Regions from separate parts of the Pigmentibacter ruber genome, predicted to be linked through region 3. Evidence: riboswitches for the same ligand, from Rfam matches in the RefSeq annotation. Region 3 holds a riboswitch; each other region holds the start of a gene.
The links. Region 3 has a riboswitch for cobalamin ahead of metE (5-methyltetrahydropteroyltriglutamate--homocysteine S-methyltransferase). Riboswitches for the same ligand answer to the same signal wherever they lie in the genome.
Positions count from the first base shown of each region.

Region 1: another riboswitch for cobalamin. It lies ahead of GOY08_RS01170 (TonB-dependent receptor plug domain-containing protein); the one in region 3 lies ahead of metE (5-methyltetrahydropteroyltriglutamate--homocysteine S-methyltransferase).
Region 2: another riboswitch for cobalamin. It lies ahead of GOY08_RS00070 (acyl-CoA thioesterase); the one in region 3 lies ahead of metE (5-methyltetrahydropteroyltriglutamate--homocysteine S-methyltransferase).

Region 1 covers NZ_WSSC01000001.1:263,758-269,689, reverse strand. The annotation lists gene rlmM (23S rRNA (cytidine(2498)-2'-O)-methyltransferase RlmM) at 1-957, opposite strand, end outside; gene GOY08_RS01175 (hypothetical protein) at 970-2,172, opposite strand; gene GOY08_RS01170 (TonB-dependent receptor plug domain-containing protein) at 2,172-4,322, opposite strand; cobalamin riboswitch at 4,374-4,577, opposite strand; gene GOY08_RS01165 (hypothetical protein) at 4,669-4,905, opposite strand; gene GOY08_RS01160 (aminotransferase-like domain-containing protein) at 5,127-5,932, shown strand, end outside.
Region 2 covers NZ_WSSC01000001.1:10,607-16,538, reverse strand. The annotation lists gene GOY08_RS00080 (hypothetical protein) at 1-33, shown strand, start outside; gene GOY08_RS00075 (glycosyltransferase family 9 protein) at 26-1,123, shown strand; adenosylcobalamin-variant (AdoCbl-variant) riboswitch at 1,247-1,338, shown strand; gene GOY08_RS00070 (acyl-CoA thioesterase) at 1,363-1,758, shown strand; gene GOY08_RS00065 (TSCPD domain-containing protein) at 1,850-4,243, shown strand; gene GOY08_RS00060 (hypothetical protein) at 4,425-5,165, shown strand; gene bla (subclass B2 metallo-beta-lactamase) at 5,237-5,932, shown strand, end outside.
Region 3 covers NZ_WSSC01000001.1:595,751-601,682, forward strand. The annotation lists gene metE (5-methyltetrahydropteroyltriglutamate--homocysteine S-methyltransferase) at 1-2,164, opposite strand, end outside; adenosylcobalamin (AdoCbl) riboswitch at 2,238-2,392, opposite strand; gene GOY08_RS02510 (hypothetical protein) at 2,575-3,288, shown strand; gene GOY08_RS02515 (hypothetical protein) at 3,437-3,649, shown strand; gene GOY08_RS02520 (hypothetical protein) at 3,646-4,725, opposite strand; gene GOY08_RS02525 (fatty acid desaturase) at 4,974-5,932, opposite strand, start outside.

The DNA of each region.
Region 1 (5,932 bases), 330 kb from region 3:
TCTTTTTTTCATAGGTAATTTTAAATTAAAAATAAACCTTTTACTTAATTTAAACTTAGCCCAATCTGCAATTAATTGCGCTATTTTTTTAGGTTGTTCAACCATATCACAAACTAACCAATCGACTGGTTTTTTTGCACGAAATTTAAAACCATCTTCTTTTAGATGTTCAACCAAACCCGTCTTCATTAATTTATCTTGCATAGGTCCATTATCAATCGCAAAAACATAAATATTTCTGCGCACAAATTGATAGGTCCATCCCCCTGGACTTGCTCCCAAATCCACCGCTGTCATGCCTGCTTGCAATTCACTTTCCCTTTCTACTGCATTACAGAAAACGTGAAATGCTTCTTCCAACTTTAAAGTAGAACGACTAGGGGCATCGATAGGAAATTTAAATCTAGGGATACCCATAAACCACTGCGAAGCCTTTTTTGGAGCACATAAGCCAATATAACAACTTTGTCCTGTTAAAAATACTAAATGCATGCGTAAAGCACGCTGGGATTTATCATTTATAATAAAGCCATTTTTCTTTAGCTCAGAAAGCATCGGACTTGTAAATTTTTTACAAAAATTCAATAGCTCTTTTTGCGAATCTGTATCGAATGTTTCAATAAAAAGATCATCTAAAATATGTCTTCCATTTAAAACTTCAGCAAAATTTGTAAAAAATAAGTTATATATAGGTTTTGTTCTATTGGATTCAGGTAAATCTGCCACTAAGGGAGCAACTAAAATTATTTGTCGGGCAAAAATAAGATCTTTTAACTGCAAGTCATTCCAAATATGAATTACTTCTTGTGGATTATGCCCTTGAAAAAGGACATGGGCGGTGTTTTCCTTGGCTTTGACAAAGCCAGAAACCGAACGCTCAGACGTATAAGCTAAAATTTCTGCAGCACATTCGCTTTCAAAGCCTGATCTACAATACAGTAATAAGGAATAAGACATGGGATCAAACTTTCATTGATAAATTGGGATAGGGAACTGAATTTCATTAATTTCAGGTATATTAAAATCTATGATTTCAGACTTTTCACCGAGCAGGTCTTTGGATATCGCAGCTTTTCCCTTTATACAAGTAAAACTTGTAGGATCTACTACACAGCTAAATAAATACATATTTTTACTAAAATTAAAAGTAACTTTTCCAGCTAAATTTTTTAAAAATTTCTTGCGAGTTATATCATTTAACACAATAGTTTCAGGATTATTTAGGTTAAACCAATAAGCTAAATTAATTTTATTCCAAGTATAGTTACCTGATTGTTTTCTTTCCGTAATTAAGACAGAATCTTTCGTTGCAGAAACCCCACCTAATTCAAATTGCTGAACATCACCATTTTTTTCTGTTCTTAATATTTCTTTAATAACAATGTTATTACTAGCTACATCAACATAAACTAAATTCGTAATTAAAGACTTATCTTCAGAATATGGATTACAATTTAAAATAACTTTACTTGTATCAAGTACTTTCACATGACTTGCAGGATTAAAACAATTGGTAATTTCTGTTTTCTTAACCACCGTTTTCATATCATCTGCCAATTCAAAAATATATGGCTTATTTTTTTGATACGAATTATAATCATATGTTCCTAAGGAAAGGACATATATTTTATTATTGGCTGTTAATAAATGATTTGTTTTTAATTGTTTTTCTTCGGTAGTTAAAGAAACAGCTTCGGTATCTAATTTAACTTTACTCATAAATGTATTCGATAAATCAGGAGAAGTAGCAATAATTTCTGTTTCATAACCAATTCCAAGAAGTTTATTTTTAACCATAATTAAATTGTGGATATTTATTGGGAAATTAGTATTTTCAACTCCAGAAGCTTTTGTATTTGCAGCTAAATAAGTAATGCGACTAGGTTGTGCAAAAAATCTTTCCACCCAATAAATACCTCCAATATTATTCGAATTATTCATATTTTGATAGACATTAGCATCTCCACTTGGAGTTCTTGAGAGAATAAGTTCCAATTTTTTAGTTTCAAAATCAAAACTATATAAATTACTAAATTGGCCATATTTATTTGCTGTAAAATAAGACTTTTCATTCACTATATTTACATCTGGATTTACATTCTCTTTCTTCCCACAAGCAATAAAAACTAATATGAAAGAAAAATTTATTACTCTAAACTTTAAGTTATTCATTATATTTCTCCAGAAATTGTAAGATAAAATCGTCTTCCAGGGGGAGGGTAACCTATATAACCATTTGTTTGCATTTGTTGAGAAAAACCTGTTGTATTTGATACTTTTGCATAAGTTTCATCAGCTATATTATAAATATCGAAGGAAACAAGAAAGTTTCTTTGCTCTTTCAAATTTTTAAATTGAACTGAAAATCCAGTATTATAAATGGGTGGAATTTCAACCTTATTTATATTCAAATAATCCAAGTAAAATTCACTCTGCCAATTTAAATTAAAATATGAACCAAAATAAGTAGAATATTCATTTAATTTTGTTATAAAAATACTATCAACACTTGTTCCTGAATTAATAGAGTTTTCAGAACTTCTTGGTACATAGTATTCATTATTATTCTTATTCATTAAAGATTTTACATATTGATATGAAAAATAAAATTTCCAGCTCTTATATATATAGATATCAGAATTTAAATATAAACCAATGCGATTAGAATCTTCTATATTTTGATACTGTGATATAAATTGATTTATTTCTTGGAGAAAAATTAAATTTGAATCTTTTGTATAAAAAGTACCTATTTCAAAATAAGGAAATGTAAAACCAAATTCAATTTTTCTACTTTGTTCCTCTTGCAAAGCACTATTTGCTAGAATCCCACTTGGCGATCCATACATTTCAGCTAAGTAAGGTCTACGCATTGCTAAGATATAGCGCAAATAATTTATTATAAATTTATAATTTTGTTGGATTGAAAATGAATAACCATAAATATTTTTTTCAATATTATTATTTTTAGTATTACAAATATTTTGTAAATTTCCTTTATTACAATCAATAGATACCTCAGATTGCGCTCCTGAAAGCCAGCTATTAAAATTCAATGATAAAGAGTATTCTTTTAATAATGGTAAATAAATACTTTCAAATAAGCCTAAACGAATTTCTCGTCTTAGTGACTTACTTTCACTATCACTGGAATTATCTAGCGCTGCAGGAACAGAGGCGGTAGTATTTTGGGTAAAATTAAGATATTCTATAACAATACCTGTTTTCTCTTCGAAAATAAATTGCGTTGGAATTGTCATCCATGATTTAATTTGGGCTGTAGTATTAAAACTTGAATTTGCTTGAGTAGTATATCCTTCTGAAAAATTTGAAATCTCTGATTTATTTAATATAAGGCCTAACTGATTGTTCCAAATTATTCCATTATCAGGATAAAATTTTTCTGCTTGCAGAGTACTAATAAATAGTTTCTTTCTAATTCTTGCATTAGAAGCACTGCTAACAGCACCTGGAATTCCCTTTTCATAATCAGTATATAATGTAGCTGAATTAATATTATTAAATAAACTAGAATTTATATTTAAATGAAAATATCCCGAATATTTTTGAAAATCGTTATTCTGTAAATTTTCATACTGCCCTCTATTTGCATTTAATACAGAATTATTATTGTTAAATACAGGATAATCTTCTTTACTGCTTGTAGCTTCTACTGTAGAAAACACTGAGAAATTCTTATCTAACTGAAGCGCATGACTAATTGAGTTTTGCCAATAATGAAATGAACCTGCTCTAGAATTTACTTTGAATGAATTTTCATCAAATGTTCGTTTTTTAGCAAAACAATTCTCTTTCTGACAACTGAGCACATTTATATCGCCACTAATGCCCATACTGCTTAACCAAAAGGGTGGGCTATCGGGATAAACCATCAGGCTTGCTATTGCTGAAATAGGAATTAAAGAAACTATTTGCTCACTGGAATCAGAGCCTGCCAAGGGAAGTCCATTAAAATAGTAAGTGGGTTCGAAAGCTCGAGCACCTCTGAGACGTACTCTCAAAGCGCCCGCTTCACCTCCAAATTGTTCAACCTGCCCAGATGTTATTCTTTTCGTTAAATCAGAAATACTTTTAGGACTTGGCAAAGTACCAGGCTGTGAATCTGTGAAAATAATCTCTTGATTTATGTTCCCAGAAGATGGATCTTCTATGATTTCTTTTGAATTTTTAAATTTTTCAGCAGACTGCATTTTATCTAAATCAGCTTGATCTGATTTAGGTAACACAATAATTGGAGCCGGATTTTGAGCATGGACTGAAATAGGCAACAAAAAAACTTTTGCTGCAGTAATAAACTTCATGTTATTTTCTTTTTTATAGAAGATCCCCTCGGATCTTGTTCCATAAGCGTCTACAAGGGACGCATGATGGCAGGTCTTCGGACTTAAAAGCTTTTTTTATTCCTACTTTTTGCAGCTTCCCAGTTTAACCAGTGCTTTTTAGCAAATTTCGTTCTTTTTCACCGCTGCGGGACAGTTTTAGATTTTCACTAAATTCCCTTTTAATTTGGTTTTTTAACAATTAAAAAACACAAAACCATCAACTTCAGAAAAGTTACATAGCTTGTTATTTTAGTCAATTCACAAACAATTATTTCTAAAAAGGGAGAGAAAGAAGAAAACCATAAAAATTTGAAAAATTTAAATATTATTTAAAAAACTTTACAATTCTCCTAACAGCACCAGGAATGATGGTTGCTGATTTTTGTATATTTAACTTTAATTTAGTGTTTGATTTTATTTTTTGGTAGTTTGGAATAACTTTTTCAGCATCTTCCCTAGCCTCATGATCATGAACACCTTCAATTCTTTCCCAGTTTTCAATTCCTGTTTCATTTGATTTTAAATAAACAGAATGAATATCATACACGTTTTGCTCTTTCATACCACCCTCACTAAATTTTCCATATAAAAAGATCCAGAAAGTCTCGGCATTAAATTATAATTTTAACAGCTCAATTAATAGGTACAGTTTAAAATAATACCCTTTAACTGTACTGCTAACTTTTTTTTAACTGTACTGGGAAATATTGTCCTCTTTTGCTATAAACATTTCAGTGTAAATTAAATTCTTTTGCGAATAACTATTTGTAAAGGCTAATTTGAATGGCAAAATTTAGAAAAATTACGATTGACTTTGAATCTAGTAAATCTTACTCCCAACAGATATTTGATCATTTTTGTAATGCAATTCAAACCGGTACACTTTTGTTTGGCTCTAAACTCCCTAGTATACGGGACTTATCAGCCGAATTAAAAATTAATAAAATTGGAATTATCACTGCTTACAATAAGTTAAGTGATGGGGGATTTATCAAAGCAAAGTTAGGGAGTGGTTTTTATGTCTCATACAAAAAAAATAAGCTTAACTTATCTAATACGCCTAAAAGGGACAATCACAGCTTAGTTTTGAAAAAACAACAAATGAATTGTCCACTTCCCCACTATTTAGATTTACCCGAAGATTATGCAAATTTAGGTGGAAATCAAGTTTATAAAAGTTTTAGTATCATGGAAGAACTCAGAGCTATTTCAAGAACTTGTTTTTCAAATAATACTTTAATTTATTCAACATTTAAGCACAATTCATTTCAAAGTTTAAAGGAAATTATTGGTTTTGATCTTGAAAATAAAGGGATGCCTATTTCAAACTCGGATCAAATTTTACTTACTTGTGGTGAAAAACATGCAATCGATATTATTTTAAATGGTTTTCTTAATAAAAATGACTATCTTGTTCTTGAATCACCAAGTAGTGATTTTTTTTTCTACTCTGATTTACTAAAAAAATATAATATAATCTCAATAGAACGCTCTTTCGAAAAGTTACATTTAACAGAAGAAAAAATTTCAGAAATAAAAAATAAGAAACCCAAAGCTTTTATAATATATACAAACTGTCATTGTCCTAC
Region 2 (5,932 bases), 590 kb from region 3:
AGATTTTTTAAGAAAAATGGAAATTATGAATAAAATTCGGAATTATAATAGAATTGTTTTTTTAACAAGACTAAGTGCCATTGGAGATGTTTTAATTGCAAGCAATAGTGTTTTTTGTTTAATTGAAAATAACTATTATCCAGTATTTATAACTTCTCCGAGCAATAAAGAAATTGCATTAAAAATAAAACACTTGCAAGCATTTATTTGTTTTGAAAAAAACAAAGAAACTTCCTTTTTTTTACACGGCAAAGAAGTTGAAATTAATGAATTTCTTTCATATATTCTTTCTCTTAATACAAAAGATAAGTCATTTTATATCGATTTACAAAATACAAAAAGAAGTAAAAGATTTTTAAAATACTTAAAAAATAAATTACATATTGAAATTGAAAAAAAATATTTCATAAAAAAATATTCTATTTATAGAATATTAATGGTAGTGATTTCCTTTTTTTATTTTAACCAGAAACAAAAATTTTTCTCAAAAAATTTTATGCGAATTAAAGATCTACAGAGAAAACTTCTGCAAAATATAATTTTAAATGATCAAAAAGAATTTAAAGATACATATCATATTTCACCGCTTTTACCTGCAAAAAATTATTTTCCAAAAGAAATGCAATATATTTGCATATTTCCTGGAGCTAGTAGTTTTATCAAAATGTGGCCAAAAGAAAATTTTCGTATCTTAATTGAAAAATTAAAAAAAGAAACTAATTTATATATTATTATTTGCGGATCAAATAATGAACAATTTTTAGGTGAATATCTAGAATACCCAAAGTCAAATAAAGTAATAAATATGGTCAATAAATCAGAATTATGTGAAACCTTAGATATTATTGGAAATGCCAAGTATATAATAACTAATGATTCTTTTGCAGCACATGCAGCAGATAACTTTAATGTACCAAGTACTGTATTTTTTGGATCTACCTCTCCTAAATTTGGCTTTGTTCCATCAAGTAATAATATTCAAATTGAATACTTAAATTTAAATTGTAGTCCATGCAGTCGGCACGGAAAGAACAATGTTTGTAGATTTAAAAATTTAAAATGTTTAAAAGATATTGATCCAATTCGGGTATACAATCAAATTTTATTAAAAACAAATCAATAATTTATAAATATTTCATACAAGTTCCTGATTTTTAATAATGATATATTTTCAATATTTTTGCTAAAATAAAAACAACAAATAATTTATTTTAGAAAATAAAATTGCTTCAAAAGAAAAATATGAGTATCTTTTTTTTAAAGGGGAAGTTTGGTGAAAATCCAACACTGTGCCGCAACGGTGATCATATTATTGAAAGTCCGATTACCTTTAACTATTTTCTCTCGAGCAAGAGGTAAAACATGAATTACTCTGATGAGATTCAAGAAAGAATCCATTTTTCAGAAACAAGAATGATAAAGTGCGTATTTCCTGATACAACTAATCACTATAATACATTATTTGGAGGAACTGCGTTAAATTGGATGGATGAAGTAGCATTTATTACTGCAACTCGTTTTTCCAGAAAAAAAATGGTAACTGTGTCATTAGATAAAACTGATTTTCAAAAACCAATTCCTGCTGGAACTTTTGCAGATATTTATGGTATTGTTACATATGTTGGAACAAAAAGTGTAAAAGTTGAAGTCAAGATATATGTGGAACAAATGTACTCAAATAAACGAGAAGTAGCAGTTAGTGGTATTTTCACAATGGTTGCAATTGATGAAAAAGGAAAAACAACCCAAGTAATTTAGGGTTTCAAATTTTTACAATTTAAATTAAAATTAAGCAGAGAAATTTAATTAATCACTTCTTTGAAGTGAATTTTTTTATAAGAAGAAGGCCATGAATAAAAATTTAAAATATGAATTTTCTTCTGATATTTACAAAAATATTATTGAAGCAAAATACTGTCATGAGAAATTAAATGAAAAAACAAAAAAAATTGAAAAAGAAACTTTTCAAGAAGCAATTGAAAGAGTCGCCCACGAAGTAAACAAATATGACAAAAAATATTATTCAATCATGAAAAGTAAAACAATTGAATATATTTGCAAAAAGGATTTCAGCCCTGCTGGCGGGATATGGCGTGCAGCAGGAAATATCAATCTTAAAATTTCATATGTTAATTGTACAACACAAGAACCTGTAAATGATTCAATTGAAGACATCTTTGGTGAATCTTTAAAAAATTGGAGTAGAATAGCATCATACGGCCAAGGTAATGGAATTGATATTTCTGGTTTAAGACCAAGAGGGGCACAAACCCATAATTGCGCGAAAACAAGCACGGGAGCAGTTAGTTTTCTAACTGTTTACGATTCTGCAATGCAAATTATCGGAGCTGAAAATAGAAGGGGAGCAACAAAACCAGATCTTTGGATTTATCATCCTGATAGTCCAGAGTTTATTTCTTGCAAATCTGATGTAACAAAACTTTCTTCCCAAAATATATCTGTAAAAGTTGATAGTGAGTTTATGCATGCAGTTACTTTAAATAAAAAAATTAATTTATGCTGGGAAAGAAAAGAAGAAAAAATTGTTGTAGGAAAAAGAGTTTTAATAGATTATTCTCCTGGACCAGAATTATCTATTAGAAATTCAGTTTTTGCTAGTGACTTATTTAATCAAATTGCACATCAAGCATGGAAAACAGGTGAACCTGGTATAGAGTTCTGGGATTCAAGCGAATATTGGTCTAATAGTAACTATCACCCAAATAAAAAATTTCATATTGTTTCTACTAATGGATGCTCAGAACAAAAATTAGATCCTTATAATACATGTGTACTATCTTCAATTAATTTTTATAATATGCCTCTCTATAACGAAAATTGGAAAGATTGGTTAATTGAAAGAGTTGAGTTTGGTATTCGATTTTTAGACAATGTTATTATAGCGGAATACAATGAAAATAGATCGCCCCATCCAGTTCAACGTGATAAATTAGTCTCTATGACTAGAATTGGCTTAGGATTCACAGGGCTTTATGATTGGTTTATAAAAAATAAGATAAGATACTGCTCTGATGAAAGTATAAAAATTGTTGCTGATATTATGAGTGTGTTTTCAGAAACTGCTTATAGAACATCAATTAATTTAGGTAAAGAACGTGGAAATTTTACAGAATTTTCTCCAAAGTGGTATTTAAAAAGTCCTTTTATTCAAAGATTAATTAAGTTAACTAATTTGAAAGAAGAGGATTTCAAAACAATGCGGCACGTATGTTGTCTTTCAATAGCTCCCACTGGTACTTTATCAATGGTTGTAAGTGCTGGGGGTAGTGGCTGCGAACCCGCATTTGCTCCTTATCATGAAAGAAAAGAACGTGTTTTAACAGGTGAATATAGATCTCACTTTATTTTTGATAATTGTGTTTTAAATGAATTAAAAAGAAAAAATATTCCTGTAACAAAAGAAAATATTGATGAATTAATAAAAACTGATGAATGGGTTTTTGCAGCATGGGATAAATTACCAGAAAAAAACATTAATTCATTAGATAAAATAAAATTATTAGCCGAAATTTACAAATATATTGATAGTGGTATTTCAGTCACATATAATTTACCAAATACAGCAACTATTGAAGATGTAAAAAATATTTATTTTAATGCTTGGGAAAATAATTTAAAGTCGGTAACAGTTTATAGAGATAAAAGTAGAGAAGGTGTTTTAAATAATATTGAGTTGTCTACAAACATTAAAAAATCTAAATTTGCAACATTTAAAAGACCAGAATTGCTTGATTGCGATATTCACTATATTAAAGTTGCAGCTCAAAATTGGATAGTTCTTATTGGAAAATTTGATAATGTTCCATATGAGGTTTTTTGCGGAATTTATAAGAAAAAAATTATATCACAAGACCATCAAGTAGGAAAAATTTTAAAAAATAAAAAAGGAATTTATTTTTTAAATATAATTGACGAAAATAAAAAATTACAAAAAATTAATATAAAAGAAAATTTTGAAAATAATGGATGTGAAAACGCCATAACACGCCTAGTGTCACTTAACTTAAGACACGGTATTGATATAAAATTTATTGAACAGCAGCTTCAAAAATCTGAGGGTGATTTGACAACATTTGCAAAGGCTATTTGTAGAGTATTAAAAAAATACATTCCAGAAGGAAGCAAATTAGTTAGTGAAAGCTGTCCAAACTGCCAAAAAGATAGTTTAATTCATCAAGCTGGTTGTATTACTTGCAATTCATGTGGCTGGAGCAGATGCTAGCATTTAAGATATAACACGTTAATTTAATCAAACTTAAAGTTTATGGTAAGCAGAAATCTAATTTTCTAAAAATTTTAAAAAAATTCTAATAATAATATTTTAATTTTAAAATTAAAATATTATTGACATTATTTTTTTTTTTACTTAGTTAATTAGAGGTCTTTTTTAACTAGGTGAAAAAATGAAAAATCTTATCTTTAAATTTGTACCTGTTTTGTTTTTAATTTATTTCAATTGTTCTGTATTTGCGTGTATAAATTCGTTAGGCTCATTGGAGTTAAGCAATTCAGAAGTAGAATGCATTGATCATTCTGGAACCGTCAAACTCATTAATATTAAGATAAAAAAGAATTATTTGAATAGCGGTAAAAGCAATTTCCAAAATGTTTTTGTTGAAAGTATAAAGAGTTCAGGCTCATTTAGTGCTGATAATTTAACTGCAGATTTTTATACTGGATCAGGTGCATTTTATGGAGATAAAGTAAATATTAAAAATATTAATAATTCAGGGACATTTGTTGCTAAAAAATTAATATGCGATGATTTTAAAGGAAATGGAAATTTTAAAGGTTATAGTATTTTAGTAAATAATTTTAATAATGATGGAGCAGTTAAGTTTGAAGAAAATTCAACCATAAATGGAAAAATTTATATTAAAGGTAATTTTTTTGCATCAAATTCAACATTTAACAAAGCAATTTTTGTAGAATCTAATAAAGTTAAAATTACCAATAAAACAAAAACTAAAGAAATAATAATAAAAAAATCTAGTTTTAGTTTTTTTAATAAAAAGTATGTTTATATAGATAATAGTACAGTTAATGGTGATATTTTATTTGAAGATGGAAATGGTACAGTTATTATTGAAAATAATGGAAAATTAAATGGAAAAATTTATGGTGGCATCCTAAAAAAAATGTAACCCTTGAATTCTAAATTTATATTTGCTAGTTTTTCAATTTTGGTAGTCTATTCTCCTAAAAGGTGTATCACATGAATATATTAAAACTTTTTTCAATTTCTATAATTTCTTGTTTTTCCATTTCAACATTTGCTGCTGAATTATCTATCAAAAAACTTAAAGATGCAGTCTATGTTGTAGAAGATGATTATTTTTATAAAGAAAACTCCATGTTCTATATAGGTGAGGAACATATCACTGTAGTAGGTGCTACCTGGAGTAATGATACAGCATTATTACTAGCTAATGAAATTAAAAAAATTTCAAACAAACCTATCAAAGAAGTAATTAATACAAATTATCATCCAGATAGAGCTGGTGGTAATTTGTATTGGAAAAGTATTGGTGCAACAATAATTTCAACCCAATTAACATATGATTTAATGCAACAAGATTGGAAAAATGTTATTGATTTTACTAAAAAATCCATTAGTGATTACCCACGATTACCTTTTATTCTACCTACTAAAATAATGCCAAGTGATTTTCAACTACAAAATGGTAAAATTAAATCTATATATTTAGGCCCTTCTCATACAAAAGATGGTATTTTTATCTACTTTCCTAAAGAAGAAATATTGTATGGAAATTGTATTTTGAAAGAAAAACTTGGTAATTTATCCTATGCAGATCTAGATGAATACCCAAAAACTTTACAAAAACTAAAAAATTTAAATTTAAAAATTTCATATATTGTCGCTGGTCACGATTCTCCTATTCATGAAGGT
Region 3 (5,932 bases):
TAAGTGAGGCTTTTTTTAGTAAAGAAACAATTTCATCTTTACTTGGAATTCTTGGTGAATGAATGTCATAAACACCAGGGCCAATTTCATTAGGGTAACTAATTTTAGTAAAATCAGAGAAAAGTTCTAGTTGTGAACGAGACATTTCAATTGAAATAACATCTGCATCTAGAGCTATAATTGCAGGAAGTATTTCTCCAAAGCTCGAATAACACATATGCGTATGGATTTGGGTTTCATCCTTAACTCCACTTGTAGCAAGCTTAAAAGCTTGCACTGCCCAATCTAGATAATTTCCCCAATTTTCTTTTTGTAAAGGTAAACCCTCGCGAATTGCTGGTTCATCAACTTGAATAATTTTTATCCCTAATTTTTCTAATTCAAGAATCTCTTCCCTGATTGCCAATGCGATTTGCAAACAAGTTTCTTTTTTGGGCTGATCTTCTCGACAAAATGACCATTGAAGAATTGTGACGGGTCCTGTGAGCATTCCTTTTATTGGTTTATTCGTTATTGATTGAGCATAGGTTGTCCATTCAACTGTTAAGGCAGATTTTCTTGCAACATCACCATAAATTATTGGCGGTTTCACGCAGCGGGAACCAAAACTTTGTACCCAACCATTCATTGTAAATGCAAAACCATCTAGATTTTCGGCAAAAAATTCTACCATATCATTTCGTTCGAATTCACCGTGAACAAATACGTCAAGCCCTATTTCATCTTGTTTACTTATGCATTGCTGAATTTCTCGTTGCATAAATTGACTATAGTTTTCATTTGATATACTTCCATTGCGCCAATTAGCACGCATTTTTCTTACTTGCTCAGTTTGTGGAAACGATCCAATTGTACTTGTTGGATAATTGGGTAATCTTAATTTTATTTTTTGTATTTCACTACGAATTGCATGCGGTGATTTTCTCTTCAAAAATTGTTCTGATAATTTAAAATTATTTTCATTGTTTATTTTTTGGGAATTAAGATTAGCATAGTTTCTATTAGCTAAAATTTCAATATTTTCTTTTAATAAGACTAAGTTTTTTGTTAAAAATACTCTCTTTAATAAGTTTATTTCTTCTAATTTTTGGACAGAAAACGCTAATAATTTTTTTATATCTGATTTTAATTTTTCTTCATAATTTAAATTAATAGGTGAATGAAGAAGAGAACAAGAAGGAGCAATTATAACATTATTAGAATTTCTTTTGGAAACTGTATAGTTTAAAAGTGAATAGGCATGATTTAAATTTCCTTTCCAAATATTTCTTCCATCTATTAATCCAAGTGATAATGTTGTATTCGGAGAAATTTTTGTTAATGCCTGTTCTAATTGATTTTCAGCTCTAATTAAGTCAAGATGAATTCCATCAAAATTTAGTTGAGAAAAAAGATCAATATGCTTTTCTACTGATGCAAAATATGTTGTTAACATTAATTTTGGTTTTAATTTCAAAGAGTTTAATTTTTGATATGCTTTCTCAAAGTATTTCATTTTAGTGGGGTCTGCATCATAACAAAGACATGGTTCATCAATTTGAACCCATTCAACACCTATTTGTGCTAAAGCAATTAATAGCTGTTCATATATAGGTAACAGAGAATCAAGAAGAGTTAACGTTGATTTTTCAATTTTGCTGTCAGCAAATTTTGCTAACAAAAGAAACGAAAATGGACCCACAATAACAGGGCGTGTAGTTATTCCTAGTGACTTTGCATCTAAAAAATCATGCAAAATTTTACTTGCATTTAATTTAAAAATTTGAAATTCTTCCAATTCTGGGACAATATAGTGGTAATTAGTATCAAACCATTTTGTCATTTCAAGTGCTACTATATCAATTTTTTTTTCATTATTTTGGAAACCTCTCGCCATCGCAAAGTATCTATCTAAAGGATTTTCTATTACCAGAAATTTTTTTGGCACTGCACCTAAAAGAATAGCCATATCCAAAATATGATCATAAAATGTAAAGTCGTTACTTGGAATATAATTGATTCCTAATTCTTTTTGTAGGAACCAATTATTTAGTTTAATTTTATAGCCAATAACATTTAATTCTGATTCTGGGATTTTTTTTTGCCAAAAATTTTCTAATCCCTTTTTTAATTCCCTATTATCTCCAATTCGTGGAAAACCTAAATTTGCTGTTGAAACAGACATGAGCTCCTCCTTCGGGAGAGAGCGAAATGATCAAACTGAAAAAGGTATATTACCTTCAAAAAAATAAAAATATTTTTGTGAAAACCCTTTCCATCGAAGAGAAAATTTCACTCATTGTAAGGCTTTTGGGGGGATCGGACTAAGAAAGATTATCTTTCATCACCGTTGCGGGACAGTGCCAGACTTTCACTGGACTTCACCACACCAAATGCAGTTATAAATTGAGTTATTAATTAATGTTAAGTTTAGGTATTTGTCAACTATTTTAGTGTAATAAAATAAATTATATAAAAAATAAAATTATTTAATTATAAAAAATATTTAGATAATTTATTTTTATTTTTTTGACTTAAAAATAAAAATATAATAATTGATTTAATGTTTTTTATTTAACTCGTAAGGAACAATTTGTGAAAATAAAATCTTTAATTTTTAGTGTTTTAATACTTCTGGCAAATAGTGCTTCTGCAAATTTTTTGAATAATTCTTTGATTTTAAAGAATAATGAAGATACTTTATTTAATAAAATGAAGAAAATTGAAGATAAAATATGGAAAACTAGTCTTTGTATTTATAGTAATAGTGAAGTGGATAGAATTTTATTGATTGAAGATAAATTGAATAGACTTACAGATGAAACAAGAAAATTAAAAGAATTTTATCAAAGTAAAGTTGATGAAGCAGTAACTGAGAAAAATAATTATATAATCAATTTTTTAAATTCAAACATCAAAGATACTAATAATTTTTATAATATATTATTAGATCTAAAAAGTAAGTTCAACTTTTTTATAAGTAAAAACGGAATTAAAAGTAAATTAGAATTTGACTGTTCTAGCGAGACAAAGAGCTTTTTAGAAAATGGTAATATTTTTCATTTTTATGATGAAATAATAGATAAAAATAATAAATTGATGGATGTAACTGAAAATATTTTTAAATTTTCAAAGCAAAGAATGTATCTTGATAAATTTGAAGATGTAAAATATCTTTATTCAGAAAGAAATAATTTTGATCTAATAAATGTTGAATTATATAATTTATCTCGTATTTTAAACAAAACATTTAGTGAAGTTAAAGATATGATTGATATAATATTAGAAACAGAAGAAAATGAAGAATAATCAATTCATTTTTCAAATTGTAATACTCTATGGATAAATTAAATTTTATAAAAGAAATTTTTATTGATAACGAGTCCTTTTATATGTTTTAAAAAGTAAATATAAAGTTAAAGTAAAAAAGCAATTGTATTATGGAAATGGTTAATTTTTGTCGTTAATTACAATATTTACTTGTAGTTCTGCAAATGCTGCTGGAGACTTGCAAACTCTAAATTGTATTGTTTTTCTAAGATTTGGTTATGCATGTGGATTTATTATCAAAGAAGATAAGAGTACGCCCCAAATCACTGTTAATACAGCTAGTTTACTTATTCCAACTTCTAGGAGATTGCAAAAAATATTATTATTGAAATTAGCTTAATTAATATTATCAGGTAAATTTTGTGTTTGAGAAAGAATTACATGTAATGCAGCAAAAATATTTGCGCACAAAAAAATAATTGTATTAATTTTACTACCATATAATCTATATTCTGGCTCATTGCGTATTCGATAAGCTCCATTTGCAAAACACATAGTAGCCGCCATAGCTAGCTCTAATCGAGATTGATTAGCTGTTAAAACTGCATTATTATTAAGAAGATTTTTTTCCCAACTATTTCTGTGAATATCTTTAATTCTTTCTCTTATCGTTGCTGCTGAAGGAATAACTACATCATTTTCTCCCATGTTTTCATGAGTTACCTCAGGGTATCTAACCAACGCTCTGGGATCTGGAATATATCCGTTGCACGCGTCAGTAAACTCGTATTTGGGAGCAAACCAACCTCCAGGTGTTCTTACTCCAGCTCCGGGACCGGGAACAACATTACCAGCACCAGTAACAAGTTGATGTCTCCAAAGATTAATTAGATTTATAATTCGATCTTTATAAGCATCTGGTCTATCTATTGAATGAATAGAATCTGCAAAATCATTTAGACATGAATCTCCTAAATTGTGTTGATATTGATCATTATTAATTTGGTTGATATTATTGAAAGAATTTCCTCTTGCCTCATAAGCCATACCCTCTATTCGTCTTAAATTTGATCTTAAAATAGCTTTGACAAATTGATGATTAATTTCTTCGCTAGCATATTTTTTAAGATAATTATTATTGCCAGCAACATTAAAAATAATAGGGTCTAGATAATTCTGATAATTTGCTTGAAATGCTAATGCTTGCTGCATAAGCGCAAGATAATCACCTTGGATTGATAGTGAATCAATAAGTCTATGATAATTTTGGATTCCATAATAAAATACATGCGCATTTATTGCATCATCCGCATACATCAGCTCAAAATTATTAACATTATTACTTCTACTACCATTTAAAATAGAAAGTCTACAAGTCCCATTAAATCCTCCAATCACTTGGAGATAACTATCTCCACCTACACCAGCACAAAGTAGATTAGTTACTATAAAATTATGAATATTAGGAATAACCATAAAATAATCCTTAAATTTATTTTATTTATAAATATAACAATGAATTAATATTAATTATCATAAATTTATAATTTTGTAAAATAAATATAAATATTATTTGAACTAGTTGCTTAACATGAAAATAAAGCATATTTCACATATAATGATATCGGTGTTACTTATGATAAAATATTAAAAATTGTATCTTTTACAAAATCTAGAGAAAACGGTTTAAATCAAGTTTATGCATACTGTTCAAAGTAATTAATCTATAAATTATTTTCTTCAAAACATTTTAATCTAAAATTTGTCCAACTTTTTAGTTCAGAATTATTACCTCTGATATAGTTTTCAGGATTGCATGCTGTTCTATATTGATCCCAATTATATAATATTTTATGCATTTTTTCTAATTTAAAGGTTTGAATTTTTGGGAATAAGTGATGTGTCAAATGAAAATTATCACCAAATGGGAAAAAAACAAATTTTGTCATCTTGTTTGGATGATTTCTTGTTCCGATAATAATACCATTTAATGGAAGACCTGCATGGTCAGAAATTTCCATGAATACTTTTAAAAAATGGTATACTGTAAACTTGGCAGCAAACCAAAGACTTAAAAAAATGAGAAAGTTTTTTAGAGAGAAACACAAAAGCATCACTATTGTAAAAAAAATCCACCAAACTAATGTTTCTATATACTCTTTAAATTTAAAAATTAATAAATTTCCTAAATAGGAACTTGTAATCCAACGGTTGCTTTTTATGGCCGTTAAAAAAATACAAAAACTATTTTTTTGATTAGAAGGATCAAGGTCTTCAATACTGACGAAATCAGGATCTTTATCTTTGATACCTAAAAATTTATGGTGTTCTAAGTGTGATTTTCTAAAATATGAAATTTTTTCAAAAAAAGAATAACCAGCAAATATATTTGCAGCTAAATCATTTATAAATGCATTTTTAAATAAGCTATAATGTGAAGCGTCATGTAAGATATTTCTTAAGGTTCTCTGTTGAATGCCAATAATAAAAATTGCTAAAGGGAAAAAATAATAGCTTTTGTATGCGACGAGATACCATACACCAAGAATACTTGACCAAAGGTAAATAATAAAAAAAATGCTAAATAAATTTGAAGTTTTTTCTAATTTTTTTAAATCATAAATTTTATTTTCTTGTGAGATAAATTTTATAGCATTTGTGATGTCTCGGATATTATCTTTTA